Regions from separate parts of the Zoogloea sp. GDB6 genome, predicted to be linked through region 2. Evidence: predicted binding sites of a transcription regulator. Region 2 holds the regulator's gene; each other region holds the start of a gene.
What was found. Region 2 encodes sigma-54, which starts transcription at its own class of promoters, with help from an activator protein. Its sites were predicted from a motif close to TGGCACGCTTNCTGCTNA; they were not measured.

Region 1 (3,276 bases), 940 kb from region 2:
AGATGCTGACGCTGTCGAAGGATGCTGCGATGCGCGTGCCGCCCAGGTCGAGGCCGAGGAAGTGCGGTGTCAGCAATATCACCGGCTGGCGGGCTTCGATCAGCTTGGCGAGCGTCTCTTCTCCTCGAATCCGGACGATACGGCGGACCCGCTCTTCCGACGCGAACCATGCGATACCGCGCTCGATCAGGCTGCGCCCGGCCAGCGCGAAGTGTTCCTTGGCCAGCGCGCGGCGCTCGGCTTCGGACTGATCGGGAAAGCACAGACGCAGGTTGGTCAGCACCACCTTGCGGCGCGGTGCGATGATCCAGTACAGCAGCAGGCCGAGGCCGCGGCCGATGGGGGCCTGCATGGACAGGGGCAGCCAGTGGAGCAGCCACAGCAGGGCGACGACGATACGGCTCATTGTTGGTTTTCTCGGGAGGCGGGAGGTGTGGGAGATGAGGTAGGCGCGGCGCCGCGGGGGCGTTTGTAACGGTTGTAGCCCCACAGGTACTGGGACGGATTCTCGCGGATCAGGGCTTCCATCTCGCGGTTGATGGCGGCGGCGCGGGTTTCGGTGTCGCCAGTCAGTGCTTCGAGGGCCGGCCGCAGGCGCAGGTGGAAGCCGCTGCCGCCGGGCAGGCGTTCGGCCCATGCGAAGATCGTGCTGACGCCCGACACCTCGGACAGGCGCGCGGCCAGTGTCATCGTGTAGGCCGGGCGGCCGAAGAAGGGCAGCCAGGCGCCTTCACCGGCGCCTGGTACCTGGTCCGGCAGCATGCCGACCGCCTCGCCGGCGCGCAGGGCCTTGATCAGACGCCGCACGCCGCCGACGTCGGCGGGCGCCAGACGCATGTTGCCGCGACTGCGCCCTGTGTTGATGACCGGCTGCAGCACTGCCTTGCGCGGTGCCCGGTACAGCACGGTGATCGGCTTGTGGGTAGAGAAATACTGAGCTGTGATCTCGAAGCAACCCAGGTGTGGCGTGATGAACAGGATGCCGCCGCCGCTGGCCTCGGCGGCTTCCACGTGTTCCCAGCCGCTGACGCGGACGACCTTGGTGACGATCTCGGCCTGTGGGCGCAGCAGCAGCCATGGCAGTTCGAGCGCCTGCTTGCCGGTCTCGCCCACAGTTCGCCGCCAAGTCCGTGCCGCTTCATCCTGGCCCAGGGCCTGGGCCAGATTGTCGCGCAGGCGCCGCCGGTAGGTGGGCGAGCCCGCGTAGGTCAGCCAGCCCGCGAAGGCGCCGAGACGTTGCAGGAGTCCGAGGGGGAGGCGGGCCAGAAGGGAAAAAATGAGTGATGCCATTGGGGGCTGCGTGATGGCCGAATTGACGGGCCGGAAGGCAAAGCTATAATTGTGATTCCGCCGAGTTAATCCGACAACTTGCAGGGCGGTGGCGGTTCGCAGGTCAGCTGTGGATGTGCCGGCAAAAATACTGCTAAAGCGTCGCCGCTCCGAGAATCCCCCGAGACGGCAACGCCGTCAGTCAAGGGGATTTTTGTTTTTCAGGAGCGCCTCCATGGCCAGAGAATACCTTTTTACTTCGGAATCCGTCTCCGAAGGCCATCCCGACAAGGTCGCCGACCAGATTTCCGATGCGGTGCTCGACGCGATCCTCGCGCAAGACCCGCACGGTCGTGTCGCCTGCGAAACCCTGGTGTCCACCGGTCTGGTGGTGATTTCCGGCGAAATCACGACGCGCGCGGACATCAACTACATGGACATCGCCCGTAACACCGTCAAGCGCATCGGTTACGACGATTCCGAGATCGGCTTCGACTACAAGAGCTGCGCGGTACTCACCGCCATCAACCGTCAGTCCTCCGATATCGCCCAGGGCGTGAACGAAGGCGAAGGCCTCGATCTGGATCAGGGCGCCGGCGATCAGGGCCTGATGTTCGGTTACGCGACCAACGAGACGCCGAGCCTGATGCCCTTCCCGATCTACTACGCCCACCGCATCATGCAGCGTCAGGCGGAAGTGCGTAAGGATGGCCGTTTGCCGTGGCTGCGTCCGGACGCCAAGAGCCAGCTGACCGTCAAATACGTGGACGGCAAACCGGTGGCGATCGACACGGTGGTGGTGTCCACCCAGCATCATCCGGATATTTCCCATGCTGCCCTTACCGAGGCGGTCATCGAGGAGGTCATCAAGCCGGTGCTGCCGAAGGAGTTCCTGAGCGGCAACACCCGCTACCTGATCAACCCCACCGGCCGCTTTGTCATCGGCGGCCCGAACGGCGACTGCGGCCTGACCGGTCGCAAGATCATCGTCGATACGTACGGCGGCGCGGCCCACCACGGTGGCGGTGCGTTCTCCGGCAAGGACCCGTCCAAGGTGGATCGTTCCGGCGCCTATGCGGGCCGCTACGTGGCAAAGAATGTGGTTGCCGCCGGCCTGGCCGACCGTTGCGAAGTGCAGGTCGCCTACGCGATCGGTGTCGCCAAGCCGGTGAGCCTGATGGTGGAAACCTTCGGTACCGGCAAGATCGCCGACGAGAAGATCGTCGAGCTGATCCAGGCCCACTTCGACCTGCGTCCGAAGGGCATCATCGCGGCGCTCGACCTGCTGCGTCCGATCTACTCGCGTACTGCGGCCTACGGTCACTTCGGCCGTGACGAGGCCGACTTCACTTGGGAAAACACCGACAAGGCTGCCGTGCTGCGCGCCGCTGCCGGTCTGTAATTCCTGTCTGTCGGTTGGTAAAAGGGGCGCTCCGTGGAGCGCCCCTTTTGTTTGCTCAGGACAGGATCACTTGTTGCTGCGCAGCGGGCTGTACTCCACCGGGACCCAGCCGAAGGCTTTCCCGTCGGCGCGGATGTGGCCGAGGCCGGGGAAGGGCAGGTGCATGCCGGCGACGGTCATCTTTTCCTTGGCAGCCCACGAGAACAGTTTCTTGCGGGTCGCGACGGCCTGCTTCTTGTCGCTGTCGAACTCGATAGCGACGTCCGGGCGGGCGAATTGGACCGCGTAGCTGTGTACCGAGTCGCCGAGGATCAGCAGGCGCTGGCCCTTCGATTCGACCAGGTAGGCGCTGTGGCCCGGCGTGTGGCCGACCGCCGCCACCGGCTTGATGCCCGGCGCGAGCTCTGCGTCGCCGCTGAAGGGTTTCCACTTGCCGGCGGCCTGGTAGGGCGCGGCGGCCTTGCGGGCGATCGCGAACATTCCCTGTCTGTCCTTCGGGGCCTTGGTGGCGTTGTCCTCGGACAACCAGAAATCACTTTCCGTCTGATTCACGCGGATTTCGGCGTTGGGGAAGAGGGGCTTGCCGTCGGCGTCCAGGAGGCCGG
Region 2 (3,276 bases):
CTCGCCTCGGGCTGTCCTACCTGCCGCAGGAGATGAGCGTCTTCCGCAAGCTGACGGTGGCCGAGAACATCCAGGCAGTGCTTGAACTGCAGAGCCTCTCCAAGGCGCAGATCGCCAGCCGCCTCGACGAGCTGCTGAACGAGCTGGGCATCGAACACCTGCGCGACAGCACTGCGATCTCCCTATCCGGCGGCGAACGCCGGCGCTGCGAGATCGCCCGCGCGCTAGCCACCGATCCGCGCCTGATCCTGCTGGATGAACCCTTTGCCGGCGTCGATCCGATCGCCGTCATCGACATCCAGAAGATCATCCGTTTCCTGAAGGACAGGGGGATCGGTGTGTTGATCACCGACCACAACGTCCGTGAAACCCTCGGCATCTGCGACCGTGCCTTCATCATCAACGCCGGCGAAGTACTGGCCAGTGGCCGCCCGGACGAGATCGTTCACAACGAACAGGTTCGCCAGGTGTACCTCGGCGAGCACTTCAGGCTCTGAGGCCCGATACGACTCATGAAGCCCAGCCTCCAGCTCAAACTCTCCCAGCATCTCGCGCTGACGCCCCAGCTGCAGCAGTCCATCAAGCTGCTGCAGTTGTTGACCCTCGAACTCAACCAGGAGATCGAGAAGATCCTCCTGGAGAACCCCATGCTCGAACGGGAGGAGCCCGAGGGCGATCTCGGCTCGAGCCGCGTCGAGGCACCCGGCCCTGTGGCGCCAGCGGGCAGCGAAGCCGCCCACGAGCGCGAGCAGGAGCAATCCCGGGAGGCGGAACGCGAGCGCGAACCGGATCACGATTTCGACGGTAGCGGCGAAGCCGGTGAATGGGCTGCGGCGGGTAGTGGCGGGCAACGCGACGACGATGACGAGACCGACTTCCAGGAGTTCCAGGCCGCGGTGCCGTCCTTGCGCGACCACCTGGACGCCCAGGTTGCGCTGACCCCGCTGTCCGACCGGGATCGGGCGCTGGTGCGCTTCCTCATCGAGGCCCTCGACGACGACGGCTACCTCAGCCAGGACCTGGCCGATCTGCTGCCGCTGTTGCCGCCAGAGCTGGAAATCGAGCTCGACGACCTCAAGATCGCGCTGCGCCAGATCCAGAGCCTGGACCCGGCCGGCATCGGCGCCCAGGACGTGGGCCAGTGCCTGGCCCTGCAACTGCATACCCAGCCCCCCAGCGAAGCCCGAGACCTGGCCATCGCCATCGTCAGCGAACATCTCGAACTGCTGGCCGCCCGCGACTTCCTGAAGATCAAGCGCGCACTGCGCTGCAGCGACGACACGCTGCGCGAGGCCCACGCGCTGATCCTCGGCCTCAACCCGCGCCCCGGCGCCCAGTTCTCCCAGGCCGACACCCGCTACGTGGTCCCCGACGTGGTGGTCCGCAAGATGCGCAACAACTGGGTCGTCAGCCTCAATCCGGACGCGATGCCACGCCTGCGCATCAATCAGCTGTATGCCCAGATCCTGCGCGACAACCGCGGCGCCAGCGGCTCCCTGTCCAGCCACCTGCAGGAAGCACGCTGGCTGATCAAGAACGTGCAACAGCGTTTCGACACCATCCAGCGGGTTTCGCAAGCGATCGTTGACCGCCAGCGCCAGTTCTTCGATTATGGCGATGTGGCAATGCGACCGCTGACCCTGCGGGAAATTGCCGAACAGCTGGATCTACACGAATCCACCGTTTCGCGGGTGACCACCCAAAAGTACATGGCCACACCGCGGGGCATTTTCGAGTTCAAGTATTTTTTCGGCAGTCACGTTGCCACCGACAGCGGTGGGGCTGCTTCCTCGACGGCGATTCGGGCGCTGATTCGCCAGCTCGTGGGAGCGGAAGACAAGAAGAAACCCTTGTCCGACGCCAAGATTGCCGAGTTGTTGGGCCAGCAGGGTATCGTCGTGGCGCGTCGGACAATTGCAAAATACCGCGAGTCCCTCGATATTCCGCCGGTCAGTCTGCGCAAAACCATCTGACAGAAAGGTAGCAACCATGAACCTCAACATCACGGGGCATCACGTCGAAGTTACGCCGGCCATCCGCGAGTACGTTACGAGCAAGCTGGACCGCGTGATCCGTCACTTCGACAACGTCACCAGCGTCGGCGTGATCCTCTCGGTGGAAAAGCTGCGTCAGAAGGCCGAAGTCACCGTGCACGTGCGCGGCAAGGACATCTACGTCGAGAACGAAGATGCCGACATGTACGCAGCCATCGACGGGCTGATTGACAAGCTCGACCGTCAGGTCCTGAAGTACAAGGACAAGACCAGCGACCACGGTCACGACTCCCTGAAGCAGCACCTCGCCGAGTCCTGATTCCCGGCGCTAAGTAATACGCTTTTCCCCGGGACCGTTGTGGCTATAATGCGCCCCAATTGACACAACGGCCCCGGCGGCCTCCGCCTCCGGATCTTCCTGAATCGCCTTTCACCGGCAACCTGTGTCGGACCGTTCCGCACACGGGAGAGTCCTCGCATGAACCTCATCGCCAAACTTCTGCCGCCGACCAACGTGGTCGTCGGGCTCGAGGCGAGCAGCAAGAAGCGCGCTTTCGAGCAAGCCGGCCTGCTGTTCGAGAACAACCACGGCATCGGCCGCAGCACCGTCTTCGACAGCCTGTTTGCCCGCGAGAAGCTCGGCTCGACCGGCCTCGGCCAGGGCATCGCCATTCCCCACGGCCGCATCAAGGGCCTCAAGGAGGCGCTGGGTGCCTTCATCCGCCTCGCCGACCCCGTTCCCTTCGACGCCCCCGACGGACGTCCCGTATCGATGCTGTTCGTGCTGCTGGTGCCCGAGCAGGCCAACGAACACCATCTTCAACTGCTGTCCGAACTGGCTCAGATGTTCAGCGACCGCAGCTTCCGAGAACAATTGATGAGCGCGCCCGATGCCCAGGCGGCCCACACCCTTTTCGCCCAATGGGGCAGCCATGCGTCAGACGACGGTCAGCCGGCTGTTTGACGACAATCTGGAGCGCCTGCGGCTGCGCCACATCTGCGGCAGCCTGGCGACCCGTATTTCGGTCTCCGAAGACCGCATCTGGCCTGCCGACATGGTCGGCCACCTCAACCTGATCCACCCGGACCGCCTGCAGATCCTCGGCTCCTCCGAGATGGCCTGGGCCCGCCGCCAGACCCGCGAGAAGGTCATCCACCACGTCAGGGAGATCCTTTCCTACGCCCCGCCGGCACTCATCGTCGCCGACGACGAGGAGATCCCGAGCATCATCCGCACGCTGTGCGCAAACGAGGACATCGCCCTCTTCGCCAGCCCGCTGCC
Region 3 (3,276 bases), 1.4 Mb from region 2:
GGGAGGGCAGTCCGATGAAATCTCGCAGATTGTCACGGCCATCAAGGAGATTGCGGATCAGACCAACCTGCTGGCCCTGAATGCCGCGATTGAGGCTGCCCGGGCGGGCGAGCAAGGGCGGGGGTTTGCGGTCGTTGCCGACGAGGTGCGCAAGCTGTCGGAGCGGACCGGGGCTGCCACGCAGGAAATCGCATCCATGATTTCCCGTCTTCAGGAGAGCAGCCGTGGTGCTGTCGAGAGCGTCTCGGAGACGGTGGCGATGGCGGGCAGTAGCGTCGATAAGGTGAGCACTGCGAAGGACGCGATTGCCGAGCTCGGGAGGATCGTGGGACAAGTGCACGATCTGGTGGCATCGATCAGCACCGCGATGCATGAGCAGCATCGTGCCTGCGACGCGCTGTCGGAGCAGATCAATGGCATCAGTCGTATGGGCGACGAGAACCACCAGGCCAGTGTCGAGACGCTGCGTGAAGTCGAGGCGCTGGCCCGTGTCGCGGTTGATCTCGAAGAGAGCGTGCGTCGTTTCCGTCTCGGCTAGAGCTTTTTTTCCATGAACAAGGCCTGGCCCATGGCCGGGTCGAGCTGGTAGCCCGCGAAGCCGCTGTTCAGGTAGGCCTGGCGGGCGCCGGCATTGCCTTCGAGCACCTCGAGGGTCAGCTTGCAGCAGTCCCGCTGCCGTGCCACCTGCTCGGCGTGGGCCAGCAAGGCCGTGGCGATGCCGCGGCGGCGGAAGTCCTCATGCACGATGATGTCGTGCACATTCAACAGCGGTTTGCCGGCGAAGGTGGAGAAGCCCTCCACGCAGTTGATCAGCCCGGCGGCCTGCCGCTCCCCCTTCTTGTTCCAGTAGGCGATGAAGCTCAGCACGGTTGGGCGGCGGCGCAGCTCGTCCGGCAGGCGTGCGCGCAATTCGTCGCCCATGGCCTGGCCGCTGCCGGTGGGGCCGCGCATGTAGTGGTCGAGCAAGTCGAGGAAATCGTCGCGCTGGGCTTCGTCGTCGAAGTCGACGGCCTGGATGGAAAGGTCGCTCATCATGGGTATCGGAAAACTCGGGTTTATGTCGTTGGGTTTGTGTCGGACTGGATGTCTGGTTTCCGTTTGACCGGTCAGTCGATTACCAGTCTCCCGGCGCGGTCGGTGCGGCAGCCCGTCGTAAAACAATAAGGCCTTGTCGGATAAGGGTTTTTACGGCCTGCCAAAATTGGGCACGCTTTTTGTTAAATCCCCTCTCGCCATGTGCGACCGTGCCGGCCCGCTTGCGTCGCGATAGATCAGAACATATCCGGGCCCGATGTTCCACCAGGGGGTTGGTATCCATGACTGAAACGTTCTACGAAGTGCTGCGGCGGCAAGGCATCACGCGCCGCAGCTTCATGAAATTCTGCAGCCTGACGGCCACCTCGCTGGGCCTCGGCAGCGCCTTTGTGCCGAAGATTGCCCACGCGCTGGAAAACAAGCCGCGCACGCCGGTGATCTGGCTGCACGGTCTGGAGTGCACCTGCTGCTCGGAGTCCTTCATCCGCTCGGCCCATCCGCTGACCAAGGACGTGGTGCTGTCGATGCTGTCCCTCGATTACGACGACACGCTGATGGCGGCCGCCGGCCACCAGGCCGAGGCGATCATCGAAGAGGTCAAGAAGAAGTACAAGGGCAACTACATCGTCGCCGTCGAAGGCAATCCGCCGCTCAACGAGGACGGCATGTTCTGCATCCACGGAGGTCGTCCCTTCGTGGAAGTGCTGAAGGAAACCTGTGCCGATGCCAAGGCCATCATCAGTTGGGGCGCCTGTGCCTCCTACGGCTGTGTGCAGGCCGCCAAGCCGAACCCGACCCGCGCAACGCCGGTGCATAAGGTGATCACCGACAAGCCCATCGTGCGCGTGCCCGGCTGCCCGCCGATCGCCGAAGTGATGACCGGCGTGGTCACCTACATGCTGACCTTCGACAAGATTCCCGAGCTGGACCGCCAGGGCCGCCCGAAGATGTTCTACGGCCAGCGCATCCACGACAAGTGCTACCGCCGCCCGCACTTCGACGCCGGCCAGTTCGTCGAGAACTGGGACGACGACGCGGCGCGCAAGGGCTATTGCCTCTACAAGATGGGCTGCAAGGGCCCGACCACCTACAACGCCTGCTCGTCGATGCGCTGGAACGGCGGCGTCAGCTGGCCGGTGCAGTCCGGTCACGGCTGCATCGGCTGCTCGGAAGACGGCTTCTGGGACAAGGGCAGCTTCTACGATCGCGTCACCGACATCAAGCAGTTCGCCATCGAAGGCAATGCCGACAAGGTCGGCGGCACGGCGGCCGGCGTGGTCGGCGCGGCGGTTGCCGCCCATGCCGCGGTGACGGCGCTGGCGCGGGCCCGCAGCGACAAGCAGGGCGACAATCAGAATTCGGGAGATAAATAATGACTGTGCTTGAAACCCAGGGCTTCAAGCTCGATAACTCCGGCAAGCGCGTGGTGGTCGATCCGGTGTGCCGGATCGAGGGCCACATGCGCGTCGAGGTGAACATCGACGACAAGAACGTGATCCGCAACGCGGTGTCCACCGGCACCATGTGGCGCGGGTTGGAGGTCATCCTGAAGGGCCGCGACCCGCGCGATGCGTGGGCCTTCACCGAGCGCATCTGCGGCGTGTGTACCGGTACCCACGCGCTGACCTCGGTACGCGCGGTGGAAGATGCCTTGGCGATCCAGATCCCGGAGAACGCCAACATCATCCGCAACCTGATGCAGCTCAACCTGTACATCCACGACCACCTGGTGCATTTCTACCACCTGCACGCGCTGGACTGGGTGGATGTGGTGTCGGCGCTGAAGGCCGATCCGAAGAAGACCTCCGAGCTTGCCCAGAGCATTTCCAGCTGGCCGTTGTCTTCGCCGGGGTATTTCCGCGACGTGCAGAACCGCCTGAAAAAGTTCGTCGAATCCGGCCAGCTCGGTCCCTTCATGAACGGCTACTGGGGCAATCCGGCCTACAAGCTGCCGCCGGAAGCCAACCTGATGGCGGTCACCCACTATCTGGAAGCGCTGGATTTCCAGAAGGACATCGTCAAGGTTCATACCATCTTCGGCGGTAAGAATCCGCACCCGAACTGGCTGGTTGGCGGTGTGCCCTGCGCGATCAATCTCGAAGGCACCGGTGCGGTCGGAGCGATCAACATGGAGCGCCTGAACCTGGTCAGCTCCATCATCGACCGCTGCATCGACTTCATCGACAACGTCTACATCCCCGACCTGAAGGCCATCGCCAGCTTCTACAAGGACTGGACCTA
Region 4 (3,276 bases), 1.4 Mb from region 2:
GCCACGGCGTGATCCGTGACAAGGCGCACGCCTTCAGCCAGGACGGTGGCCTCGCCGTGCTGTACGGCAACATCGCCGAAAAGGGCTGCATCGTGAAGACCGCCGGCGTCGATGAGTCGATCTGGCAGTTCACCGGCCGTGCCCGCGTGTTCGAGAGCCAGGAAGACGCGGTGGCCGGCATCCTCGGCGACCAGATCGTCGCTGGCGACGTGGTGGTGATCCGCTACGAAGGCCCGAAGGGTGGCCCCGGTATGCAGGAGATGCTCTACCCGACCAGTTACCTGAAGTCGAAGGGCCTCGGCAAGAGCTGTGCGCTGCTCACCGACGGGCGTTTCTCGGGTGGCACCTCCGGCCTGTCCATCGGCCATGCCTCGCCGGAAGCGGCCTGCGGCGGCGCGATCGGCCTGGTGGAGGAGGGCGACACCATCGAGATCGACATCCCCAACCGCCGCATCAACCTGGCGGTGTCCGACGAAGTGCTGGCAGCCCGCCGCGCTGCCCAGGATGCCCGCGGCTGGAAGCCGGCGAACCGCGTCCGCCACGTGAGTGCTGCACTGCAGGCCTACGCAGCGCTCACCACCAGCGCCGATACCGGTGCGGTGCGTGATGTGACGCAGATCCAGCGCTGAGTTTCACTGCGGCGTGATCGAACAAAGCCCGGCTCCGGCCGGGCTTTGTGTTTATTTATCAGCGCGCCAGCTCTTCCAGCGACGCGTGCAGCTTCGGCACGAACAGCGCGTCCTGCTCGCTGATCTGGGCGAGGGCGTAGCGGATCAGCTGGGCGCCGGCGGGGACGGCCTCCGGCATATTGTCCAGCTCGGCGGCGAAGCGGCCGATGCTGCTGGCCACCAGCCGCGTGATGCGCGGGTTCTCGCCAAAGACGCGGGCGGTGCCGACGGCATTGCTGATCAATGCGGCGGTGGCCTCGAAGTGGTCGGGTTTCGGCTTGGCCATGGCATGTCCTCCCGGGAGGGTTTCAGTCCGCGTGCACGTCGTCGGCAGCCCGGTTGGCGCCGTAGTTGCGCAGCCGGTTCTCGGCTGCGACGCCGAGGATCTTCAGTAGCCAGGGGGGTGGCGAGTTCTCCATGGCGTGCTGGAACTTGGCGATCACCTCGTCCGCAGTGCCGCCTTCCGCCAGCTTGATCGGGTAAATGTCGGCGCGGATGATCTTGGCCGCCGCCGGGCCGCCGACCGACACCACGTACACCACGTGGCAGTCGCCGATGAGCTGGGCGCGGAACAGGTTCTTGTCTGGCGCGAAATCGGCCTCGGCCGTGTGGCGCACATCGATCAGGCGGCTCTCGGTGGGCGACACCTGGTAGACCAGGAAGCGCAGACAGGAGCCGAAGTGCCCGTTGAGCGCCAAGCCGAAGTCGGAGGCGATGGCGACGCGCACCGAGCCCGGCATGTCGCCTTCGTTGTAGGGTTCGAGCGGCGGCAGGCCCTCGTCGTCATCGGCGTCGCCCCACAGAATGCGCACCGCCAGCTTCATGGCTTCCAGGCCGATGCCGATGTCTTCGCCGTCCTCTTCGCCGTCGAGGCTGCCGAAGCCGGTCTTCAGGTGGGTGACGGTGATGTTGCGCAGGGTCTCGGTGTCGATGCTGTCGCCGAGGCATTCCTGCAGCACTTCGATCAGGCGGGTCAGGCCGATATTGGGCATGGCCCGCGCGGCAAGGGCCACCCGGAGGGCTGCCTCGCGGGTGATCTTTTCGGGTTTTTCCATGGGGGGACTCCGCTCACTTGTGATGTTTCCCCAAGTAACAGCAGATACAGTGCCAGCTCCCGGGGGGGCGTCCGGTGTGCCGTTCAAGTGCTTGTCGGCAAAGCGGAAGTTGCTGGATGCCAGAGCCCGTTCGGGGGCTGGCGAAGTGTCGTTTCAGCGACAAAGCCCGCGTCCTGCGTGGCGGGATTGCGGCGGCGGGATGTCGCCTTCCCGACAAGCCGGGGGCGTCAAGGGGGGCGGAATGCCGTGCCGAGGGGGGCTATCCGGGCCTGAGAGGGCGTGGTTCGAAGTTTGCTAAGCCTTGTTCGACACCGCCGGATTGCGGCGGTCTTCGACAATGCGACAGCGGGAGACCCACATGGATGCAAGAGTTAGCGTGAAGGACAGGAACGGCCGGGCGGTCACCGTGGGCGAGCATGTGCGGATCCTGTCCGTTTCGCCGGATCCGGACATGGACGAGGACGAACTGGACATGATCATGTTCATGGTCGGGGCGATCTCCGAGGTGGAGAAGATCGACGAGGAGGGCCGTGCCTGGGTGACCATGTGGTGGAATTGCGTGGAGACGACGGCGGTGAGCAGCGTCGGCCTGTTTTCGCACGAAATGGAATGGGTGCCGCCGGAACTGGGCTGAATTACCTGTGTGACGTGGTGTATCGGACCGTCAAGAATAAATGGGAATATGTCGATAAAGTGATATTCCTCGTTTTTCTGGCGGTTCTGCTGAATCGCCTCACGGATCATGTTCGCCCGACTGCCCATCAAAACCCGTCTTTTTCTGCTTCTTCTCCTGAACGGACTCCTGTTTATTGCCACCGTTGGCGCGCTGCTTCTGCAGATGGACTGGAATCAGGAGCGAATCACCCGTTTTCTCGACTCCGATCTCGCCCTCGAACGTAACCTCGGAGACGCCTATTCTCAGGGGCTCCAGATCGGTCAGGCGCTACGCAACATCCTTCTCGATCCAGCCAATGAAAAGGGCTATGCGAATTACAACAAGGCCCGGGCGCAATTCGACGAAGCGATGCAAGCTATTGCCAGGGCGGATGGAATGGCGAGTAGCCGGGAGATCGTGGCTGCGGCCGAGGCCTGGCATCCACTGCGGGATGAGGTGCTGGGGCGTGTCAAGCGCGGAGAGCTGGAGGCTGCCAAGGCTTATCTGGTTGGCGATGAAACGCCGCGTTGGCGGGTCTTGCGGGAAGGCTTGCTGAAGGCTCGCGAGGACGCTCGAACGCGCGCCCAGGAAACCCGTCAGATTCTCGATGACGGGTATAAGAGTGCGCGGGCGAAGGCTTTTGCACTGGGAACGGTTTTGCTGCTGTTCAGTTTGGCGGCCACTGCCTGGATCAGTCGAGGGCTTTTGCGGCAACTCGGTGGCGAGCCGGCTGTCGCTGTGACGGTGGTGCGGCGCATTGCCCATGGAGACCTGTCCGAAAGAGTACCGCTCTCGCCGGGGGAGGATGGCTCCAGCCTGCTTGCTGCCATGCAGAACATGCAGGTTAACCTGTCGGCGGAAATTGGAAAGGTGCGGGATACCGCCGGACGCTTGAGCA

Region 1: metK (methionine adenosyltransferase) is a predicted target of sigma-54. The motif match lies at 1,410-1,427, and genes of this name have one in related genera.
Region 3: AC1PQG_RS20180 (hydrogenase small subunit) is a predicted target of sigma-54. The motif match lies at 1,204-1,221, and genes of this name have one in related genera.
Region 4: AC1PQG_RS20200 (dinitrogenase iron-molybdenum cofactor biosynthesis protein) is a predicted target of sigma-54. The motif match lies at 1,761-1,778, and genes of this name have one in related genera.

What each region holds. Positions count from the first base shown of each region.
Region 1 covers NZ_CM161497.1:4,893,700-4,896,975, reverse strand. Annotated here, with positions in the region: gene AC1PQG_RS22340 (LpxL/LpxP family acyltransferase) at 1-406, opposite strand, end outside; gene AC1PQG_RS22335 (lysophospholipid acyltransferase family protein) at 403-1,290, opposite strand; gene metK (methionine adenosyltransferase) at 1,505-2,671, shown strand; gene AC1PQG_RS22325 (MBL fold metallo-hydrolase) at 2,738-3,276, opposite strand, start outside.
Region 2 covers NZ_CM161497.1:69,222-72,497, reverse strand. Annotated here, with positions in the region: gene lptB (LPS export ABC transporter ATP-binding protein) at 1-497, shown strand, start outside; gene AC1PQG_RS00325 (RNA polymerase factor sigma-54) at 513-1,973, shown strand; gene hpf (ribosome hibernation-promoting factor, HPF/YfiA family) at 1,990-2,313, shown strand; gene ptsN (PTS IIA-like nitrogen regulatory protein PtsN) at 2,473-2,958, shown strand; gene hprK (HPr(Ser) kinase/phosphatase) at 2,927-3,276, shown strand, end outside.
Region 3 covers NZ_CM161497.1:4,417,862-4,421,137, reverse strand. Annotated here, with positions in the region: gene AC1PQG_RS20190 (methyl-accepting chemotaxis protein) at 1-538, shown strand, start outside; gene AC1PQG_RS20185 (GNAT family N-acetyltransferase) at 535-1,032, opposite strand; gene AC1PQG_RS20180 (hydrogenase small subunit) at 1,317-2,408, shown strand; gene AC1PQG_RS20175 (nickel-dependent hydrogenase large subunit) at 2,408-3,276, shown strand, end outside.
Region 4 covers NZ_CM161497.1:4,421,406-4,424,681, reverse strand. Annotated here, with positions in the region: gene ilvD (dihydroxy-acid dehydratase) at 1-629, shown strand, start outside; gene AC1PQG_RS20205 (hypothetical protein) at 688-954, opposite strand; gene AC1PQG_RS20200 (dinitrogenase iron-molybdenum cofactor biosynthesis protein) at 977-1,723, opposite strand; gene AC1PQG_RS20195 (hypothetical protein) at 2,082-2,357, shown strand; gene AC1PQG_RS20190 (methyl-accepting chemotaxis protein) at 2,466-3,276, shown strand, end outside.